Prochlorococcus marinus str. MIT 0912: one gene and its partner. The protein of the gene in region 2 interacts with the protein of the main gene of each other region in a pairwise test. Links are inferred from orthologs where the notes say so. Each region holds a gene or a part of one and is shown on either strand. Other genes may lie near its edges. The genes, in order: O5640_RS05835 and O5640_RS10605.

Region 1 (6,486 bases), 900 kb from region 2 along the record:
ATAAGCACGAGTTCTGCGGTTTTTGTTCCGTTTCCTGTTTGTTTTTGTAAACATAATGACTAAATCATCGCGATTAGATCTTCACTTGCTGACTAAAGGGTTAGTGAAAACACGTCAAGAGGCTCAGAAGCTGATTAGAGCTGGCAAAGTTAAATCAATAAACGGCCAAATTTTAGATAAGCCTGGCCAAGAAGTTTTAAAAGATCTTGAGATAGAAGTTACACAGCCCTTGAGATATGTATCAAGAGGAGGTGAAAAGTTGGCTGAAGCGTTTAATCAATTTCCCATAAATATTAAGGATAGGGTTTGTTTAGATGCTGGTATATCAACTGGTGGCTTTACAGATTGTCTTTTGCAGTTAGGGGCAGCAAAGGTTTATGGAGTCGATGTTGGTTATGGCCAGACTGCATGGAGTATTAGAAATGATCCAAGAGTGGTTCTATTGGAACGAACCAATATTAGGCATTTAACTCCTGAAAAATTATTTAATGAGGGCGACCCAATACCAAACTTTGCTGTCGCAGACTTATCTTTTATCTCTCTTAAGATTGTTCTGCCTAGTATTAAATCTCTTCTTAAAGCCAACCGATCTGAGTTGCTTGTCTTAGTGAAGCCTCAATTTGAAGTTGGTAAAGATCAAGTGGGAAAAGGAGGAGTTGTTCGTGATCATTCACTGCATGCTGAGGCTATAAAGGGAGTAGCAAATGAATCTAAAAAATCTGGATGGTACCCAAAAGGATTGATCGCATCGCCTTTAAAGGGTCCAGCTGGTAATCAAGAATATCTTCTTTGGATGGGTGATAAAAATGAAGAAAACATTGAAATTGAAAAATTATTAAATGTTTTATTCTTTTGAATTATTACGATTAAAGGGCTGTTTCGTTTCTGTCGCCGGTTCTGATTCGAACAACTGAATCAATTGGGCTAACAAAAATTTTCCCATCTCCAATCTCACCTGTCTTGGCCGCATCAGCAATAGCTTTTAAAACGATCTCAGCTTTTTCATTAGGAACTACTACTTCAATTTTGAGTTTTTGAAGGAACTCAACGGTGAATTCTGAACCTCTATATCTCTCAACTTGTCCTTTTTGTCGACCGAAACCCCTTACTTCGCTTACTGTCATGCCAACAATACCTGCATTAACTAATGCGATCTTTACATCCTCCAACTTAAAAGGGCGGATTATTGCTTCTATCTTTTTCATACCACTTTAGATTACTTAAAGAATATTAGATAATTTTTATGAGATTTTGTCTAAATGACTTAGAGAATTGATGAAATTTACATTTAGACCAGCTGCTAGTGCATCTTCCCCAAGCATTTTTGCATCCTTGGTAGGAATTATGACTAGACCATTACTTATCGATTCCCAATGGTTGGATTCAAAATGAGTTTGTAGCCAAAGGATTCCATGAACACTCTTTGGATCTATTTGAGTTCCAATTCTTTTTTCAGAAAGACTAATGTCCATACAAAAACCTGTGTTGTATCTATTAGGGGGCATGGCGATGATTAATTTTGTACGCTTTGATACAAATCAGGCTTTTGAAATTATTTCGCTATTTTTGATTAGAAGAATTTATTTAAAGTTTGTATTTTTAATCAAGCTTTTATGTAGTGTGAGTTTTGAATTCTATTGAAATGTGGTTAGACGAGAAAAAGACATCAAAGAGGAAATTATGTATGGAGAGAGGGAAATAGAGGCCGGGAGCTTAATATGTTTCCCAAATCCAAATGTTAATAGGGATTATGAAATTTCAATAGTTTTTCCTGAATTCACATGTAAGTGCCCTTTCTCCGGTTATCCGGATTTTGCAACTTTGAGAATTAAATATCAACCAAATAACAAGGTTATAGAATTAAAAGCAATTAAACTTTACTTAAATAGCTTTCGAGAAATGAAAATATCTCATGAAGAGGTTACGAATAAAATAATCGATAATTTTGTTGAGGTTTCTGATCCTAAATGGATTCAATTAGAAGCTGATTTTAATCCTAGAGGTAATGTTCATACAATCATTAGAGTCTGTCACGGCAAAAGAATTAATTTAGAGCTAACTCTCTAAGAAACTAATAAATTTTGGCAGCTCTTTTGAAAGACCAGAGAGATTCCTGTTGCTTAAACCACCTACATAAATCAAAGATTTTTCCTTTTCATGTAATACCCAGATTTTCTTAGTGGAAATAATACTAAGTGAACCTCCAATAAGTATTATCGCAAAACTAGTATAAACAAGAGGTACTCCAGGATCATGCTTTAAAAGTAATCCGCTACTTGGGATTATATTAATTATCTTTATTAAAGTCTCTTTGACTCTTGCTTCCTTATTTGTACTTAAGTTTGTAAGTAATGCACCATCATTATCATAAATACTGACTGGTCCTTGCTCGCTCTTTACGGTTACTAAAATTGGGTCTTTACCATCTTTTTTTGTAGGTATAATTGTCCCCCAAACTTGTTCACCTAGCTCAGGAATAGGTTCTATTGGAATTTGTAGTTTTGGACTATTTGAAATTTGAATAGTTATTGCAGCCAAAGACCAGTCGGCTTGATATAATGTAAGTCCTTTGTATCTTAATGGATAATTAACACTAATTTCTTTTGATTGATTATTTCCATTTGGTTCAATAACATTGACTATAGACCTATACTGCTCAGCTCTTCCTTGTGGATCTCTTTCGATTTGAAATTTTTGTAATTCAATAGTTAACCCTTTCTCTTCATTATTGTTTAATAAATCTATTGATCGTCCAGGGGCTAAAAATTGTTCTATGGTTTTTCCATTTAATGAACCGTATGTTGCACCTATCATTAATAGGATCATGCCTAGATGAATTAAAATAGGACCTAATCTACCTATTACGCCTTGGCGAGCAGCTATCCTTCCATCTGTTTCTTTTATATTCCAACCTTGCTTTTTTAAATTAGTTTTAATTTTTTCTAAGCTTTCCAAGTAATTATTAGTCACTATTGTTTGAGCAATAGCAAGTTTTGCTATTTGACGAGGTGATTTATAATCTACCCAATTTAATGCTGATTTAAGTATCGGTAATTGTCTTCTGAAACTACAAACTGAAAGGGATAAACCAAGCCAAATGAGTAAGAATAAAAACCAGAAACTTGTATAGACATGATTGAATTGAAAAAAGAGTAATATATTTGCATTAATTATTCCAAGAAAAGGATTTTTATTAAAATTATCGTAATAAAATTGATCTGATTCCTGTTGTGGTACTAATGTCCCCGCTGCACATGAAATAGCTATTAATAATAATAGTAATATCGCGATTTTTAAGCTAGAAAGCCAGTTTAAAACTTGGCTAATTTTTTTCATCTATTTTATATCCAAATTGAAAGAAGGCTTAGAATACCTATTGTTAACAACATCATTCCACTAATTGGTGGAACCCATTTCCCAATAGGTCTTAACGATAATAATTTAGGTATAGTTGCTGCAAAAGTACCTGCTAAAAATAAAGGAACAATCTGTCCAATTGCAAAACTTCCAAGAAAAATTGTGCCACTGAGAGGATTAGCTTGTTTGGCTACCCATGCTAGAAGAACTGCAAGAACAGGAGTAGTACAAGGCGAGGAGGCTAATCCAAAAGCAAAACCTGCTGAAACTGGGGCAAATGCAGGAGGAACTTGATTTGTCCAAATTTCAGGCTCAGGACCACGTGGAAGGGAGAATTTAAAAATCCCAAGCAGATTAAGGCCCATAATTATTGCCAGAAAGCTTATGAATATTGAAAAGAAACCTGGTAATTGACCATAAATTTTCCCTAAAAATCCGCTTAGACTCCCTAATACAACTAGTGAAATCACTATACCGCTGCAGAAGCTAATCGTTTTTTGTAAAGGGCTTTGGTTATTTTTAAATCCAGCTAGATATGCAACTGTTATTGGTAAAAGTGACAATGAACAGGGCCCTAAACTAGTTAAAAGCCCTCCCGTGAAAACTATCAGAATTGTTAGGGGGGTTGGATTACTGAGCCCATTATCAATTAAGTGCTCGCCATAACGAGTCAAATCAGAGAATATTAAACTTATAGAAGAAATGTTCAAAAAGAGATTTGCCAATCTAGGTCCTTACTCCAGATTATCTGGTTAAAAGTTTGTTTGAGGGGTTTTTAATTAATAAATCTGAAGATTCAATAGAGGATCTGACTAATAAGGCTGCTATTACTAAGCTTGACATCAAAGAGTTGCCCCCATAACTAATTAATGGGAAAGGTAGTCCAGTCGTAGGCATTGCTCCTGATGCCACTGCGATATGCATAATTGATTGGCCAACAAGAATAGTACCTGATCCAATAGAGATTAGTTTAGAGCAATTATTTCTACAATTAAGAGAGATTTTAAGAGTTAAATATGAAACTACAAGAAGAAATGATAAAAGCAAAATAGATCCAAAGAATCCAAATTCTTCAGCAAAAACAGCAAATATAAAATCAGTACTTCTGAATGGTAAGTATTGTAATTTTTGCATTGAAAGACCATAACCTTCTCCAAATAGACCTCCCGAACCAATAGCATAAAGACTCTGAATTAACTGATATCCACTTCCTTGTGGATCTTTCCATGGGTTGATAAATGACATAATTCGGCTTTGTTGATAGGCATTAAAAAAAATGCTTAATGAACCAATAAAAAAGCCGGAAATAGCCGTGTTAAAAAGATATCGTAAGTTAATACCTGATGCTAATGCAATAATCCAAAGTAATATTCCTATTAGTGCAGCGGTGCTTAAATTTGGTTGCTTTATAATTAGTAAAATGATGGATGCAAAAATAGTTAACCAAAAAATTTTTTTTTCTGAATTTATTCTTTCCCATTGACCAAAAAGCTTTGCACTTTGGAGAATGATGAAAGGTTTGATTAACTCTGATGGTTGAATTTGGATTGGACCAATAATCAACCATCGAGTAGACCCATTAACGGTGCTGCCGAAAAAGCTTGTTGATGCAATTAGAACCATGCCAATAAGAAGGCATAGTCCTGAAAATCTAAGCCAATTTTTTAGATTTATATTTATGGCTATATAGAAAATGCTCCAACTAGCAACTAGCCAAATTAGTTGTCTTTTTATGTAATAAGCACCTTCTCCCATTTCTCTGATGGCTACCCACCAACTAGCTGATCCAAGAATAAAGATGCCTGATATGCTCCAAAAGGCAATTAATCCCATGATTAATCGCCCCTCCTTTGGCCAATAAGACCAAGGCAATGGAAGTATATTCTTGTTTATTAAATTACTCATATAATAATTCGATTTGCGACCCTTTTTTCTTACAGGTCCTGAATGAATTTTTTTGTCAGAAATATTACTCAAAGGATCTTTTGCTTATAAACCATTGAGACGTTTAATTGCCATCTTGCCAAGTCTTTAAATGTAGTTAATTTACTTTTTTATGGAATTGATGAAAATTCAAGAAGATTTTTATATGTTTAAAGTTAATTGTTAGTTATTAGAGACAGAATTGAAAGAAATAGACAAATTTTTAATTATTTTATTCTATATCACAAGGATTTAATTTTTAAAGAGACTATTTATTGATTTATATTTAGATAATTAAAAATTTGCTTAAAATTTTTACTCAAATTTATTAAATTAACCAACTTTTTAATTTATTGATAAAAATTTTTTTTGTTTTGATGCAAGTCTCGTGATAGATTCCCCGGGCCTTTGCAGAGAGCTTAGGTGTCTTGTTTGCAAAACAACTTCTCACTATCACTAAGGAACTCCAATAGGAGGGATTTTTGTGGCATCTGAGACTATTGAAAATTGCTCAAGTCATGATCCTCTTCTGGATATTGATTCATCGGACTCATCGTCCGGAGTCAAAATAGACGAATACCTTGAACTTCAATTTCGAGTATTCCGTCTTGCCTTTTTATTGACTATTTTTTCTGTTGGCATAGCAGGTTTCTTTTGGGGAATCCAAGCTAGTGCAAGCATATTCATTGGTGCTTTATCAGGGATTTTTTATTTTCGCTTGCTTGCTCGCGGAATTGGAAGACTTGGTACTTCATCAAAAATCGTCGGTAAAGTCCAGTTGTTAGTTCCGGTCCTTTTGGTTTTGGTATCTTCTAGATTTCCTCAACTTGATTTAATACCGGCTTTATTAGGATTTTTGCTTTATAAACCAGCGTTAATTATTCAGTTTCTATTAATGCCCTAGGTACTTTTTAGAAATTAAATTTTTAAGTTTTGTTTGTTTGGCGTTTATTTTCTACGCAACCTAACTTCCAGATAAATGGGTTTTTTACCATTTGTTCTTCCTTTTGCTGAATTAGAGGTGGGTCAACATCTCTATTGGCAAATTGGAAATTTTAGAATTCACGGCCAAGTTTTTATGACTTCATGGCTGCTCATAGGCGCTTTGCTTGCCTTAGTAGTTATTGGAACAAAAAAAATGGAGCGTGATCCAAAAGGTGTACAAAATCTTTTGGAATTTCTATGGGACTACATACGTGATCTCGC
Region 2 (13,194 bases):
CTGAAGAGCGTAGAAAAGAATTTTGTAAACTCGCATCCAAATATGCAGAGGAAGGTAAAGTTGCCCTAAGGAATATACGGCGTGATGCAATAGAGAGAGTCAAGAAAGCTGAGAAGGATGGTGATCTTTCTGAAGATCAAAGCAGAGATGAACAAGAAATAATTCAGAAGGAGACGGATAATTTTATTAAAGATATTGAAAAAAAACTTTCAGAAAAAGAAGCTGAGATTTTAAAAGTTTGACCATCATAGATGTTGCCATTATTGGAGGGGGAGCATCAGGTGCTACTGCGGCATTTCATCTAGCTAGTAAAAGTAAAAATGTATGTATTCTTGAAAAAAATATCTCCTCTCCAGAGAAAAGCTGTGGTGGTGGTATGTCTGCTGCAGTGCAAAATTGGTTTCCTTTTAAACTTTTACCAATAGTTGATGAAGTAATAACAAAAGTAGAGTTTAGTTGGTGCAATACCGACAAAGTGATAGCTAATCTATCTGGATCCTCTCCTTTTTGGATAGTTAAACGTGAAAAGCTCGATTCATACCTATTAAACCAAGCATTAAATTCCGGTTGTGATATATTGACAACTTTTAATGTTGTCGATATAAAAAAAAAGTCTAATATTTGGCAAATTACCGCCCTTGACGGGAGACAACTAGAAGCGAAAGCAGTTGTTATTGCTGATGGATCTCAATCACCATGGCCTAAAACTTTTAATTTAGGTCCAAATCAACAAAAATTTGCTTCTACTTTCTCAGGGAGAATTAGCAAGAGGGGAAACTTAAGGAGTGAAACCGCTAGATTTGAATTTGGCTTAGTAAAGAATGGTTTTGCATGGGCCTTTCCACTAAATAATGAAGTAAATATTGGAATAGGAACTTTTCTAGGTAATAAAAATTCAATTCCAGTTAATGAAATACTTAAATCCTTTCTACCTGATTTAGGTTTTGATCCTTCTGAAGTAATTGGCCATGAAAAAAAATTAAGGGTATGGAATGGCCAGTGTAAATTAAACGCAGAAGGAATTCTTTTAGTTGGAGATGCTGCCTCATTATGTGATCCTTTTTTAGCAGAGGGATTAAGACCTGCTTTGATGAGTGGTTTTGAAGCTGCAAAAAGCCTTATTTATTGGCTGGATGGAGAAGTCAACTGTTTAGATACCTATACAAAAACAATGCAAAAAAACTGGGGGAATTCGATGGCTTGGGGTAAAAGAATTTCTCAAGTGTTTTATCGTTTTCCCAAAGTTGGATACCAATTAGGTATAAAAAGGCCAACTGCTCCAAAAAGAATTGCACAAATTCTTTCAGGTGAGATGAGTTATGAAGACATTGCAAAAAGAGTAATCAAGAGATTAGTCTTTCAGAATTGAAGTTCAAATAGTTAGGGCAATTCCTTTTTCAATAAACTCAAGTCTTTCGTTCAATTGATTTTCTAATTTATCAATTGCTTCACTAAAACCGTTAATTCCTTCATTAAGTTTTTCCGTAGCCATTTTGTCTCCAGCCATCATTAGTTCAAAAGATGTCTGATCTAGATGAATTGTCTCTTCAACTAATAAAGGTTTTTGTGCGTTTAACTTAATTGGCAAGTCCAAATATGTTTGATTAAGTTGCTGAAGTAATTTAGGAGAAATTGTTAATAAATCACATCCTGCAAGCTCAGTTATTTCCTCTATATTTCTGAAACTTGCTCCCATAACCTCTGTCTTATAACCATTCGACTTGAAATAATTAAATATTTTAGTAACAGAAACCACACCTGGATCTTCAGTTGCCGGATAAGAATCTCTTCCTGTAGCAGATTTATACCAATCTAAAATCCTTCCAACAAAGGGTGAAATAAGCGTTACACCTGCCTCAGCACAAGCAACTGCTTGATAAAAATTAAACAATAAAGTTAAATTGCAATGTATATTCTCTTTTTCTAATACCTCAGCAGCTTTTATTCCTTCCCATGTAGAAGCAATTTTGATTAAAACCCGGTCATTAGAAATACCATCTTGATTATATTTAGCAATTATTTTTCTTGCTTTTGCAATAGTGGCATCAGTATCAAAACTCAGCCTTGCATCAACTTCTGTTGAAACACGGCCAGGAATTAACTTCAAAATCTCTTTACCAAAGACCACACAAAGTTCATCTAAAGCTTCCTTAACCACATTAGTATTAGAGGCACTGGCTCCTAGCATTTCTCTTGAAGTAGCAAGTGCTTGATCAATCAAATTTTGATAAGCAGGAATTTGTGCGGCCGCAAGAATTAAAGAAGGATTTGTTGTAGCATCTCTGGGATGAAATTTTTTGATCGCTTCAAGATCACCAGTATCAGCCACCACTACAGTCATCGAAGATAACTGATTAAGAAGGGATTCCATAATTAAAAACGTCTTTCATAGGCCATAGACTAGCTATATTTTTTAAGGATTTCACCCTTTAATTTGAACTTTTGAGAAAATTTAGCCATCTCTTAGCTTTTGATAGCTAAATGTTCTTTTTTAGAAATACTTGGAGGTATTTTTTCTATTACGAGTAAAGTCTCAATAATTTTTTTTGCCACAGGGAGAGCGACAGTTGATCCATAGGCATTTGGTTTTTGGGGTTCATCAATAACTGCTAAAACGACATAGCGAGGATCATCGATAGGAAGACTTGCAACAAAACTACAAATTTTTGAATTATAGTTCAAACCATCTTGCGATTTTTGTGCCGTCCCAGTTTTCCCTCCAATTCGATATCCAGGAACATTTACCTCAATACCACTTTCATCGTAAAAGGAGACAACAGTTTCCATCCATCCAAGAACAGTATTTGTAACCTCAGGAGATAAAACCTGCTTAGCTTCTGAAGGAGTATTGAAATACGACTCATAATCACCTTTCAGGCCTTTAGTAATATGAGGCGTAACAAGTCTGCCACCATTCGCAATCAAAGCATGCAATTGAGCTAGTTTAAGCGGAGTAATAGAAAATCCTTGGCCAAAGGAGGCTACCGCAGGTTCTATGGGTTGATTTACAAAAGTCTGTTTTGATTTTATTTGGCCAGAGACTGCTCCAGGAAGGTCAGTCTCTGGTATTTCATCAATGCCCAAGCGTCTTAACCATTGCCAGTAATTACTCGCATTCAATTTATTCATAATCTTAACCATACCTACATTGCTTGAGACTTGTAATACTTCAGGGAAAGTCAATATCCCATTAGGTTTTCGATCCCAATTAGAGAGAGGCCATCCTCCTACTGTAACCAGACCATCATCATTCACTTCTCCATTAGGGCTTATAACTCCCTCCTCCAATGCCAATGCCAAGTTAATTGGCTTAAAGGTAGAACCAGGTTCAAATAATTCTTGCACTGACCACTCTTTAAAAAGAGAAGGAGAATAATCCCAATATTTATTAGGATCATATGTCGGTGTAGAAGCTAATGCCAAAAGTTCTCCGGTCTCTATATCCATTACAATTACAACGCCTTTTTTTGCATTCCACTTCTTTACTTGCTTACTTATTTCTTTAACGGCTACCTCTTGAAGCCTTACATCTAAGGTTAGTTGTAGACTAAGTTGATCTTCATCAAAGACACCACGTTGAACACCTATAGGTAAAGGAGTTCCATCAGCTCCTCTTCTGATTACACTTGTTTTCTCTTGACGCTTTAGATCTCTATCTAAACTTAATTCCAGTCCAGCCTGAGGTCTTCTATCTATATCCAAAAAACCAACTACATTTGCAAAAAGTGACCCATGAGGATAAAGCCTTTGAGGATAGGCCTCCAAGTCAATACCACTGATTCCAAGTTTTTTAATTCTATTAGCCTTCTCGGGTGTTACCCCGTCTGCAAGTTTTACTCCTGAAGAGTAATTTCCTAATTTATTCAAAATTTCATCAACACTTTTGGATAATGGCGTAGAAAGAAGTTTTGCTACTTCATATGGTTTACGCACTGTCCTAGATGAATCACCAGGAAACTTAAAATATTTAGGATGAGCCCAGATTTTAAAACGTCTCTCATCTATTGCGACAAGCTTCCCATTTCTATCTAAAATAGATCGACGTGTTCCCAAAGGGTTTTTTTGTTCTGTTTGAACTTCGCGTGCTAGAGCTCTTAATTGATCAGACCGAAATAGTTGAAGCCAACCTACTCTTAAAAAAAGTCCCCCAAGTCCAAGGCATAATAAAACAAAGACAACTCTTAATCTAGACTGTGATAGGGGCGCAGGAGTTTTTACTTTAGAAGTCTTTCTCTTCTTTCTAGAATTCATACTTCTCATAAAATTATTAATAACCTGACTTAAAAGGAAAAGAAGATATTCTCTCTAGCAATCTACTTTTAAATGTCATATCTAATTTTATTTTAGTTTCTTCTGGTTTTGGTCTGGCCAAATATAGAAGATCTTCCGCTTTTGTCGGGACTAAATTTCTAGACAACTTTTGATTTTTCAATAGGTAACTTTCAAGAATTGAAGTTGATTCCAATATCCTTCGGTTCAAGTCTCTAGTGGTTTCAAGTTTAGTAAAAGATTTAGTCCACAAATATTGAGAGTGCAAAGCAACTGACGACATTATCGCCACTGTCGTGAGTATGCCTACCAATGCACCATCTAAAACGATATGAAGCGCAGCCTGAATTGGAAATTTTCTTTGAACCTGTTTTGATGAGAAAACACTGTTTAATAATCCCTTTGGCAACTTCTTTTTTTGAAATTGTCTTACTTTTTCTTTATATAGAGTGCGACTAAACAAATCAAAGTTCGAAAGTAATTCAAGTCAAACACCTTGATCAAGCAACTGCAAGAGCTGGAATACTGATGTTTTTTTTATTTAATATCAAGCTACCAATAGCAGGCTAATAAAAGTCACTCCATTCCAAAGAGAATGCATAAGAGCACAAGGAAATAACCTTCCTGAACTCAATCTCATTAAACCAAGACCAATTCCTAAAACGAATAGAGGGGGTAATTCCCCTACACTTAAATGAGCCAAAGCAAAGATCAAGGCACTCAATAAAACTCCGCTGATTTTTCCAACTTTGGATACCAATACTGGTAAAAGAATACCTCTAAAGACTAACTCTTCAAAGATTGGAGCTAAAAGAACGGTTGTAATCAAAAGCAAAGACAATGGAATAAATTCATCACTACCTAAAACCAATTCCAACAAAGGATTACTTCCACCCTGATCACCAAAAATTTCATTCATTAGCCACCCACTAAGCAGAACTAAAGGCATAACCATTAACCATCCACTTATTGATTTAAGAATGCCTGCTTGGATTGGTTTGATTTTCCATTGCAACCATCCTCCATCAATTCCCGAAGAAACCAGACCCATTAATTGATATCTAATTATAAATAAAGGAGCTATAGTCATTGAGCAGTAACCAATAAATACTCTGAGAGACTCTTTTAATGGAGAGGATAAATTATTAAACAATAAATCAGTTATGGGTATTATTAACGCGGGAAAAAAAACTTCACCAATAACAACAAAACCGCCAGAAATAAGTAGAACCATATCTATTAATGTTAAAGGAGGAGCTATCATTTCTGGCCATGGAGTATTTTTCTTTCTTAAGAAAATAAAAGCATACCTAATCAATAAAATACATCCTATAAAAGAAGCAAAAAAAGGTAGTAATTGTGAGGTTAAGAGTCTTAAAGCAGAGAGGGAACTATATTTTTTATTAATACACTTTTCATCCGAAAAACCCAGATTAGAGCATGAAATTTTATAAAGAAAAGGATCTAATTTAATCTCATCAATATTAGGGAATTCAGTTAATTTTTTACCTTTTTGTCTATCTAATATATATCCTCTAATCGTTTCAAAATTTTTATCCTTAAAATTTGTCTTCAAGATTAATTTCTGCTCATCCTCAGACTCTTCCATAACTGCTAATAAGAGTCTTTGCCTATCCTCAATTTGTTCCAAAGGAATCTTTTTAAGAGTTTGATATAGTTTTTCTTCGGGTTCTGAACCTAAAAATAAATCTTGTAAAGATTCAGGTATGGCTGAAGAAGCTGAAACTGCCATCTCAGTTTGCATCAAGGAAATCTTTGGAGCCACTGAGGGTCGTTCAAAGCTTTCTTGTAAGCCTTGTCGCCATATCAGAACAGTTAAAAGCAATGAAAATAAAGCTATGGCCCATTTCCAACTAGTTTTGGCTTGTCTCATAAAATCAACTTGTGAAGACTGACATGGAGAAAGACTTCTATCTTTACTAAAAGAACATTAGATTGCCCTCATGGCTAATACCATAATTATCTAGAAGACACTTTATTTAATGACATTGCGTCTAATTTTTGTCCGGCATGGATTGAGTAGTTTTAACAAGGAAGGTCGTATTCAAGGAAGAAACGACCTTTCAACATTAACTAAAGAAGGACAATTACAAGCTGAAGCTGCTGGAAAAACAATTTCTTCTATTCCAATAGATGCAATCTATAGTTCCCCTTTGCAAAGAGCATCAGAAACAACAAAAATCATAATCAAACAACTTAAGGACGACCTTCATGCAACTTATACAGATGAGCTCTTAGAGGTTGACCTTGGGCCTTGGAGTGGTTTAACAAAAAATGAACTAAAAGATCGCTTTCCAGAAGAGCTTTCTGTTTGGCAAAAAAACCCTAAGGAACTAACCATTAATAGAGAAGACGGTACAAAATTCCAACCAATTAAAGAACTCTTACATCAAGCCGAAACTTTCTTAAAAAATTTATTTAATTCTCATTTAGGTTCTAATAAAACGATTGTAATAGTTGCCCATAATGCAATTCTTAGGTGCTTGATACTGAAATTAATTAATGAGCCTTCAAAAGGATTTAAAAGATTGAAGTTAGACAATAGCTCAATCTCAATTTGTAATGTTACTTTTAATGATTGGCGGGATAGACAAGTTCAAATTCAATGTCTAAATAATATCGCTCATTTGTATCCTAGTATTCCCCAAAAAAGTAGTAAAAAAAGAATTATTTTAGTCAGGCATGGTGAAACAGACTGGAATAAACAGGGAAGGTTCCAAGGACAAATTGATATTCCCTTAAATAAAAACGGGAAAGCTCAAGCAAAGGCTGCAAGTGTATTTTTAAAAAATACTATTATAAAAAAAGCTTTTAGTAGTTCTCTATCAAGACCAAAAGAAACAGCTCAGATAATTCTAAATGAACATCCGGGGATCGAAATTTCTGTTAAAGATAACCTCAAAGAGATTGGTCACGGAAAATGGGAAGGAAAGTTGGAGTCTGAGATCAAGTCCGACTGGCCAGATCTTCTTAAAACATGGAAAATCTCTCCTGAAAGAGTTCAAATGCCAGAAGGAGAAAATATAAAAGAAGTCTCCGCGAGATCAATTACCGGTTGGAATGAAATTCGCAAAGATCTAAAAAATGGTGAAACGGCATTGGTTGTAGCTCATGATGCAGTTAACAAAACAATTCTTTGCCATCTATTAGGGTTAATGCCATCAGAAATTTGGATGATAAAACAGGGTAATGGAGGCATTACAGTCATTGACCTCTCAGAAAAAGAAGGTCAACCAGATACAATCATCTGTCTAAATATCACTTCACATTTGGGAGGAATTATCGACTCAACAGCTGCAGGAGCACTTTAATTAAATGACTAGTAGTTATTTGTTTGAAAATATTCAAATACTTGAAAATGCTGGATCATCTTTAAAGAGGGAAACTGTTTTAATCAAAAATGGTGTGCTTAAAGCATTTGGCCGCAAGGCACTTCAAAATGCAGAACTTTTAGGGATCAAGCCTCAAAAAGCTAAAAATATGCTTATTGCACCTTGCCTTGTTGACCCTCATTCATTTTTGGAATCCCCCTTTAATGGTAAGGAAGAGAATATCTATTCACTAATAGAAAAAGCAACATTTTCTGGATATGGTCAATTAGGTATTCTTCCTAGATCTGATTCATGGAGAGATCAAATCGAGTCGATTATAGCTTTAAAGACTATCAAAAGTGATGTTTTAATACACTTATGGGGAGGTTTTAGCCTGGGTGGGGAGGGAGTTGCTCTGTCTAAACATTCTGAACTACTACAAAATGGAGCCATTGGTTTAAGTGATGACGATTTCATGCCTCCCATAGAGCTTCTTAAAAAAGGTTTTTCACTTGGAGAAATGAAGAATTACCCTGTATTATTTGCACCAAGAGATAAAACACTACAAGCTGGAGGAATGTCTAGAGAAAGTGTTTATACACTTAGAGCAGGCTGGCCCCCTGATCCAGTTGAAAGCGAAATTATTCCTTTAATCCAATTACTTGAGCTTCATAAGCAATACCCTGAAATTGCAGTAAGGTTAATGAATATTTCTACAGCTGATGGCGTCTCAATTCTTAAAAATGCATCCTCTAATCCAATGGCAACCATCTTATGGTGGCATTTAGTCAATGACAACTCCAGTCTTTCCCCTTTTGATATTGGATGGAGCGTAACACCTTCATTAGGGTCCCCCAGAGATAGAGCCTCACTTATACAAGGTTTAAAGGATGATGTTTTAACAGCAATATCTGTTCATTCCACTCCTATAGACGACTCTGAGACTAAACTTCCTGCAAATAAAAGAAAAAAAGGGATTAGTTGCTATAACCTTGTTCTACCTCTTCTCTGGGATCAATTAATAAGAAAGTCAGGGTGGGAAGTGGAAAAATTATGGAAAAAAATTAGTTTTGGTCCATCAAAATTCCTAAACCAAGCTGAGGAAAAATTAAGTTTAAATAGTAATCGCTGGTTACTATTTGATCCTGACAAAGAATGGTACCAATCTAATGAAGAAAAACATTTAACTTCAGCAACTAATCAACCTATCAAAGACAAAAAAATAATTGGGAAAGTTATAGATTGTGGACTTATTAATCAAGCTTGCCAAAACGACTGACAGGCCAAAAACGCCAGCTTGCTTTCCCAATTATTTCTTTCTGGGGTAAGAATCCCCCTGCTGGCCAGAAACGACTATCCCAACTATTAGCTCGGTTATCGCCCAAAACGAACACATGTCCTTTTGGAACAATTGTAGTCATTGGACGACATAGATTAAATCTAGGTTGACTTGGGCAGAAGTATTCAACATATGGTTCGTTGATTGACCTACCGTTCAAAACAATCTCTCCCTTACCATTAATCAAAATACGATCTCCTCCTACAGCTATTATCCTTTTGATATAAGCATCACAAGCACGATCAGATAAAGTTGGTATCCAAGAAATCAATGGAAAAGTTAAAAATGAGCATTGAAATTTAGACGGAAGTTGTTTTTTTCTATCTGCTATCAATTTCTTATCAAAGGAATATGGTGAGTTGAAAACTACAATTTCCCCACGAGAAGGAGCCCTATTTCGCAAAGAAAGTTTTTCAACAATTAGTCGATCATTTACTTTCAATCCTGGCAGCATCGAACCCGAGGGAATATATCTTGCTTCTGCTATATAATGACGAATGCCTATATACAATAGAACAGTTAGAGAAATAGGTCCCCACGTATCAAAAAAAGAGTACCACCAACAATTTTTAGTTTCTTTAATCGAGTTTGACTGCTTTTGCTGCACTTGTTTATAAATAATAAGTTTGTAGTTTACTTTATTTGTAAAGACTACTGTTTCAAGTCAATGTTAGACCTAATTTGAATTTCTAAGTAATTTTTCAGACCACATTTCTTCTTTAAATCCAACTAAAAAGCATTTACTAGACTTAAATAAAAAAGGTCTCTTTATTAATCTGGGTTCAATAAAAAGTTTCTCAAACAATTCGTTATCAGTCATTTTTTTGACAACATCCGAACCCATAGAACGATATATAGCTCCACTAGTATTTAAAAGATATTTTCTATGTCCATATAGCTCACTTGCTGAGATTAACATTTCCTTGGAAGGAGGGGATTTTAAAATATCAACTAATTCGAAGGAAATATCATTGTTTTCAAGCCACTTAATCGCCCTGCGACAAGTTGAACATGAAGAATAACTAAATAATTTCAAGTGTTTAATGCCTAGAAAAAATCATTTTATCCAAAAAGATAAGATTAAATTAATTATTTCAGTGACAAATTAGTGTGATGTGCATCTATACAAGTTTTCAATAATTCATCAACAGCATCATAGTCTCTCCATCCGTCTATTACGATAACTCTTCCTTCCAAGCTTTTATAGGTTCTAAAAAACTCAGCAACATCCTCCAATTGGTTCTGAGCTATTTGCTTAATAGTATTAATTTCTCTTTGTCTTGGATCTGCCGTAGGTACACATAGAAGTTTGCCATCGTAGGCCCCTGAATCATGCATATCAAGAACTCCTATAGGCCTTGCCTTGATCAAGCAACCGGCAAAAGTAGGTTCTTCCATAACGACCATTGCATCAAGTGGTGCTCCATCCTCCGCAAGAGTGTTTGGGATAAATCCATAATCAAATGGATATCTCACTGAAGAATGCAAAACTCTATCAAGAGCCATAATTCCTGCAGAGCTAAAATACTCGTATTTATTTCTACTGCCTGCAGGAATCTCAACAACTAGATTTACTAATCCAGGCGATGGGGAAGGAGGAAGATCACTCAGGTCCATTTTGATTTATTGAAGTCGGTAGGCTGTTTCTGTTTGTTGTTTCTTGCCTTTCGCTAATGACAGCAAACAATGGTATTCCAAGCATTACAAATACTATTGCTAAACCAATTAAAGAAGTAGAGGTACTATTAAAACTGTAAGGATCTTCATCATCAGAAGATAGTTGATCTTTTTCTGTATTAAGAAAAGGTGGATCTAGCTTAGAAGATTGGTTCTTAATTAAATGTGGTTCTAAATCCATTTAAAATTTGAAATAAATAAATCGTTAGTCGAATGTGTAAAAATCAATTAAAACAATCAATTATTTATAAATTATATATACGTTACCCCGAATTTAAGAATAACTAGGCAACCTTTCTATCAGTATCTTTTAAATGACTGGGAATAGAGTGATTGTTATCAGACTGTCCATCAAGCTTATTTCTTATTATTCTCAACTCATCAAGTATTGCATTTAGAATACTTTGAGTTTCAGATGAGGGAGAATTCAATATTTCTACTGTTACTTCCTTAATTCTGAGTATATCTTTTGCAAATCTTGCAACTTCATTGGGGTGAAAAAGTAATTGATCTTTTTGATCACTTCTAAATTCAGTGTTTAGTTTTCTTGGGTTGAAGGGAGGATTTAGATTCCTAGTGTCAGTATTTGTATATCTGTATACGGAAGCCCTAGATCTATTTAATGTTTTCTGAACTTCGTCAATAGTCAATAATGAATCGCTTGAATTAGAAGCTGTATTAAATAATTTATCTAAAGACTCTTCTGATCTTCCATTTGTTCCTGAATTTACTGAGCCGTTAAACATTGCGAAAGAAAGATTCTAGAAAAACATGTGACAGAAGTTAGCAGATGAATCAAATTAACACCATGTACATTTGGACACTTTAAAAAAACAACATGATTCCCGCACAAACAATATAGATATTCTTACGGCCAACACTAGAGTACTAATCTCATAACGATATAAATTTTAGGCTCATGCGCGTCTCCCGCCTAATGCTAAACACGCTCAGAGACGTCCCTGCGGAAGCCGACATAATTTCACATCAATTACTTGTAAGAGGAGGCTTCATCAAACGTCTTACAGGAGGTATTTATGCTTACATGCCATTACTTTGGAAGGTTTTAAAAAAAATAACCCTAATTGTTGAGGAAGAGTTATCAACGAAAGGATGTCTTCAAACTCTTCTCCCTCAACTTCAGCCTTCAGATATATGGGAAAAAAGTGGGAGGTGGAAATCATATACAGAGGGAGAAGGTATTATGTTTAGCCTTAAAGATAGACAAGGTAAAGAATTAGGTTTGGGGCCAACTCATGAAGAAGTAATTACTCATATAATTTCTCAGACTATTCACTCCTACAAACAATTACCAATAAATATATTCCAAATTCAAACAAAATTCAGAGATGAAATAAGACCAAGATTTGGATTAATGAGAAGTAGAGAATTCATCATGAAGGATGCTTATTCCTTTCATGCAAACGAGAATGATCTTCAGTCAACTTATTCAGAGATGAGAAATGCCTATCAAAATATATTTTCAAAATGCGGTCTAGATTTTGTTTGTGTCGAAGCAGACAGTGGAGCTATTGGAGGAGCAGCATCTCAAGAATTTATGGTTACCGCCGAATCTGGAGAAGATTTAATTTTAATAAGTTCTGATGGTAAATATGGAGCCAATCAAGAAAAAGCTGTTTCTATTATCGAAGAAGGAGAATTACTAGAAATTGATGAACCTTCAATAATCAAGACTCCTAATCAAAAAACAATAGATGAATTATGTAACCACAATAATTTCCACCCAAGTCAAATTGTAAAAGTTATAGCTTATCTAGCAACCTGTGATAATAATAAAAAATACCCTATTCTCGTAAGTATAAGAGGGGACCAAGAAGTAAATGATATTAAACTTTCAAATGAAATATCATTTAAATTAAAACAAAATGTACTGGAAATTAGAAAAATTTCTTATGAAGATATAGAGAATCAAGGTATTAATAATATTCCATTTGGGTTTATAGGTCCTGATCTTAGCGATGATTTAATAACAAAATCAAAGGAATGGGAAAAAAAATTCATAAGAATTGCAGATAATTCTGTAAAAGATCTTAAAAGTTTTATATGTGGAAGCAATAATAAGGATGAACATAAAATATTCTATAACTGGAGTTTAATTAATACTGAACATCTGATATGTGATATTAGAAAAGCCCAGCTTGGAGACAGATGTATCCATGACAAAACACAAAAGCTTAAAGAATGTAGAGGAATAGAAATAGGGCATATATTTCAGTTGGGAACTAAGTATTCAAAATCGTTAAATGCTACTTTCACCAATGACAAAGGTATAGAAGAGAACTTTTGGATGGGTTGCTATGGAATTGGTATTTCCAGATTAGCTCAAGCAGCCGTAGAACAAAATCACGATGATTTAGGTATTATTTGGCCAGTATCAATTGCCCCATTTGAAGTAATAATAGTTATTGCCAACATAAAAAATGTTGAACAAACATGTTTAGCCGAAGAGATCTACCAAAAATTATTAGAAAATCGGGTTGATGCTCTACTTGATGATAGGGACGAGAGAGCTGGAATAAAATTTAAAGATGCAGACCTTATTGGCATCCCATGGAG

The links.
Region 1: the proteins of O5640_RS10605 (region 2) and O5640_RS05835 interact in binary tests that used the Escherichia coli proteins (3 or more experiments, as listed by UniProt). The link is inferred for Prochlorococcus marinus str. MIT 0912 from one-to-one orthologs.

Annotation. Positions count from the first base shown.
Region 1 is NZ_CP114783.1:953,267-959,752, reverse strand. Bases 3,219-6,056 are described here. They hold O5640_RS05835 (FtsW/RodA/SpoVE family cell cycle protein), read right to left. Parts: upstream 5,335-6,056; coding sequence 4,102-5,334; downstream 3,219-4,101. Other genes in these bases: O5640_RS05830 (ATP synthase subunit I), read left to right, coding at 5,765-6,056; O5640_RS05840 (cytochrome c biogenesis CcdA family protein), read right to left, coding at 3,342-4,082; O5640_RS05845 (cytochrome c biogenesis protein ResB), read right to left, coding at 3,219-3,336. Outside these bases: O5640_RS05865 (TlyA family RNA methyltransferase), read left to right, coding at 56-856; O5640_RS05860 (P-II family nitrogen regulator), read right to left, coding at 867-1,205; O5640_RS05855 (hypothetical protein), read right to left, coding at 1,242-1,505; queF (preQ(1) synthase), read left to right, coding at 1,681-2,067; more of O5640_RS05845, read right to left, coding at 2,056-3,218; more of O5640_RS05830, read left to right, coding at 6,057-6,184; atpB (F0F1 ATP synthase subunit A), read left to right, coding at 6,260-6,486.
Region 2 is NZ_CP114783.1:1,847,439-1,860,632, reverse strand. Bases 1,863-4,842 are described here. They hold O5640_RS10605 (peptidoglycan D,D-transpeptidase FtsI family protein), read right to left. Parts: upstream 4,261-4,842; coding sequence 2,464-4,260; downstream 1,863-2,463. Other genes in these bases: O5640_RS10595 (CPBP family intramembrane glutamic endopeptidase), read right to left, coding at 4,817-4,842; O5640_RS10600 (hypothetical protein), read right to left, coding at 4,268-4,732; O5640_RS10610 (transaldolase), read right to left, coding at 1,863-2,371. In the rest of the region: frr (ribosome recycling factor), read left to right, coding at 1-242; O5640_RS10615 (NAD(P)/FAD-dependent oxidoreductase), read left to right, coding at 239-1,369; more of O5640_RS10610, read right to left, coding at 1,373-1,862; more of O5640_RS10595, read right to left, coding at 4,843-6,163; O5640_RS10590 (histidine phosphatase family protein), read left to right, coding at 6,273-7,601; O5640_RS10585 (dihydroorotase), read left to right, coding at 7,606-8,880; lepB (signal peptidase I), read right to left, coding at 8,855-9,547; O5640_RS10575 (Spx/MgsR family RNA polymerase-binding regulatory protein), read right to left, coding at 9,617-9,976; O5640_RS10570 (inorganic diphosphatase), read right to left, coding at 10,030-10,557; O5640_RS10565 (hypothetical protein), read right to left, coding at 10,544-10,798; O5640_RS10560 (resolvase), read right to left, coding at 10,902-11,363; O5640_RS10555 (proline--tRNA ligase), read left to right, coding at 11,537-13,194. UniProt on the Escherichia coli protein: Essential cell division protein that catalyzes cross-linking of the peptidoglycan cell wall at the division septum. Required for localization of FtsN.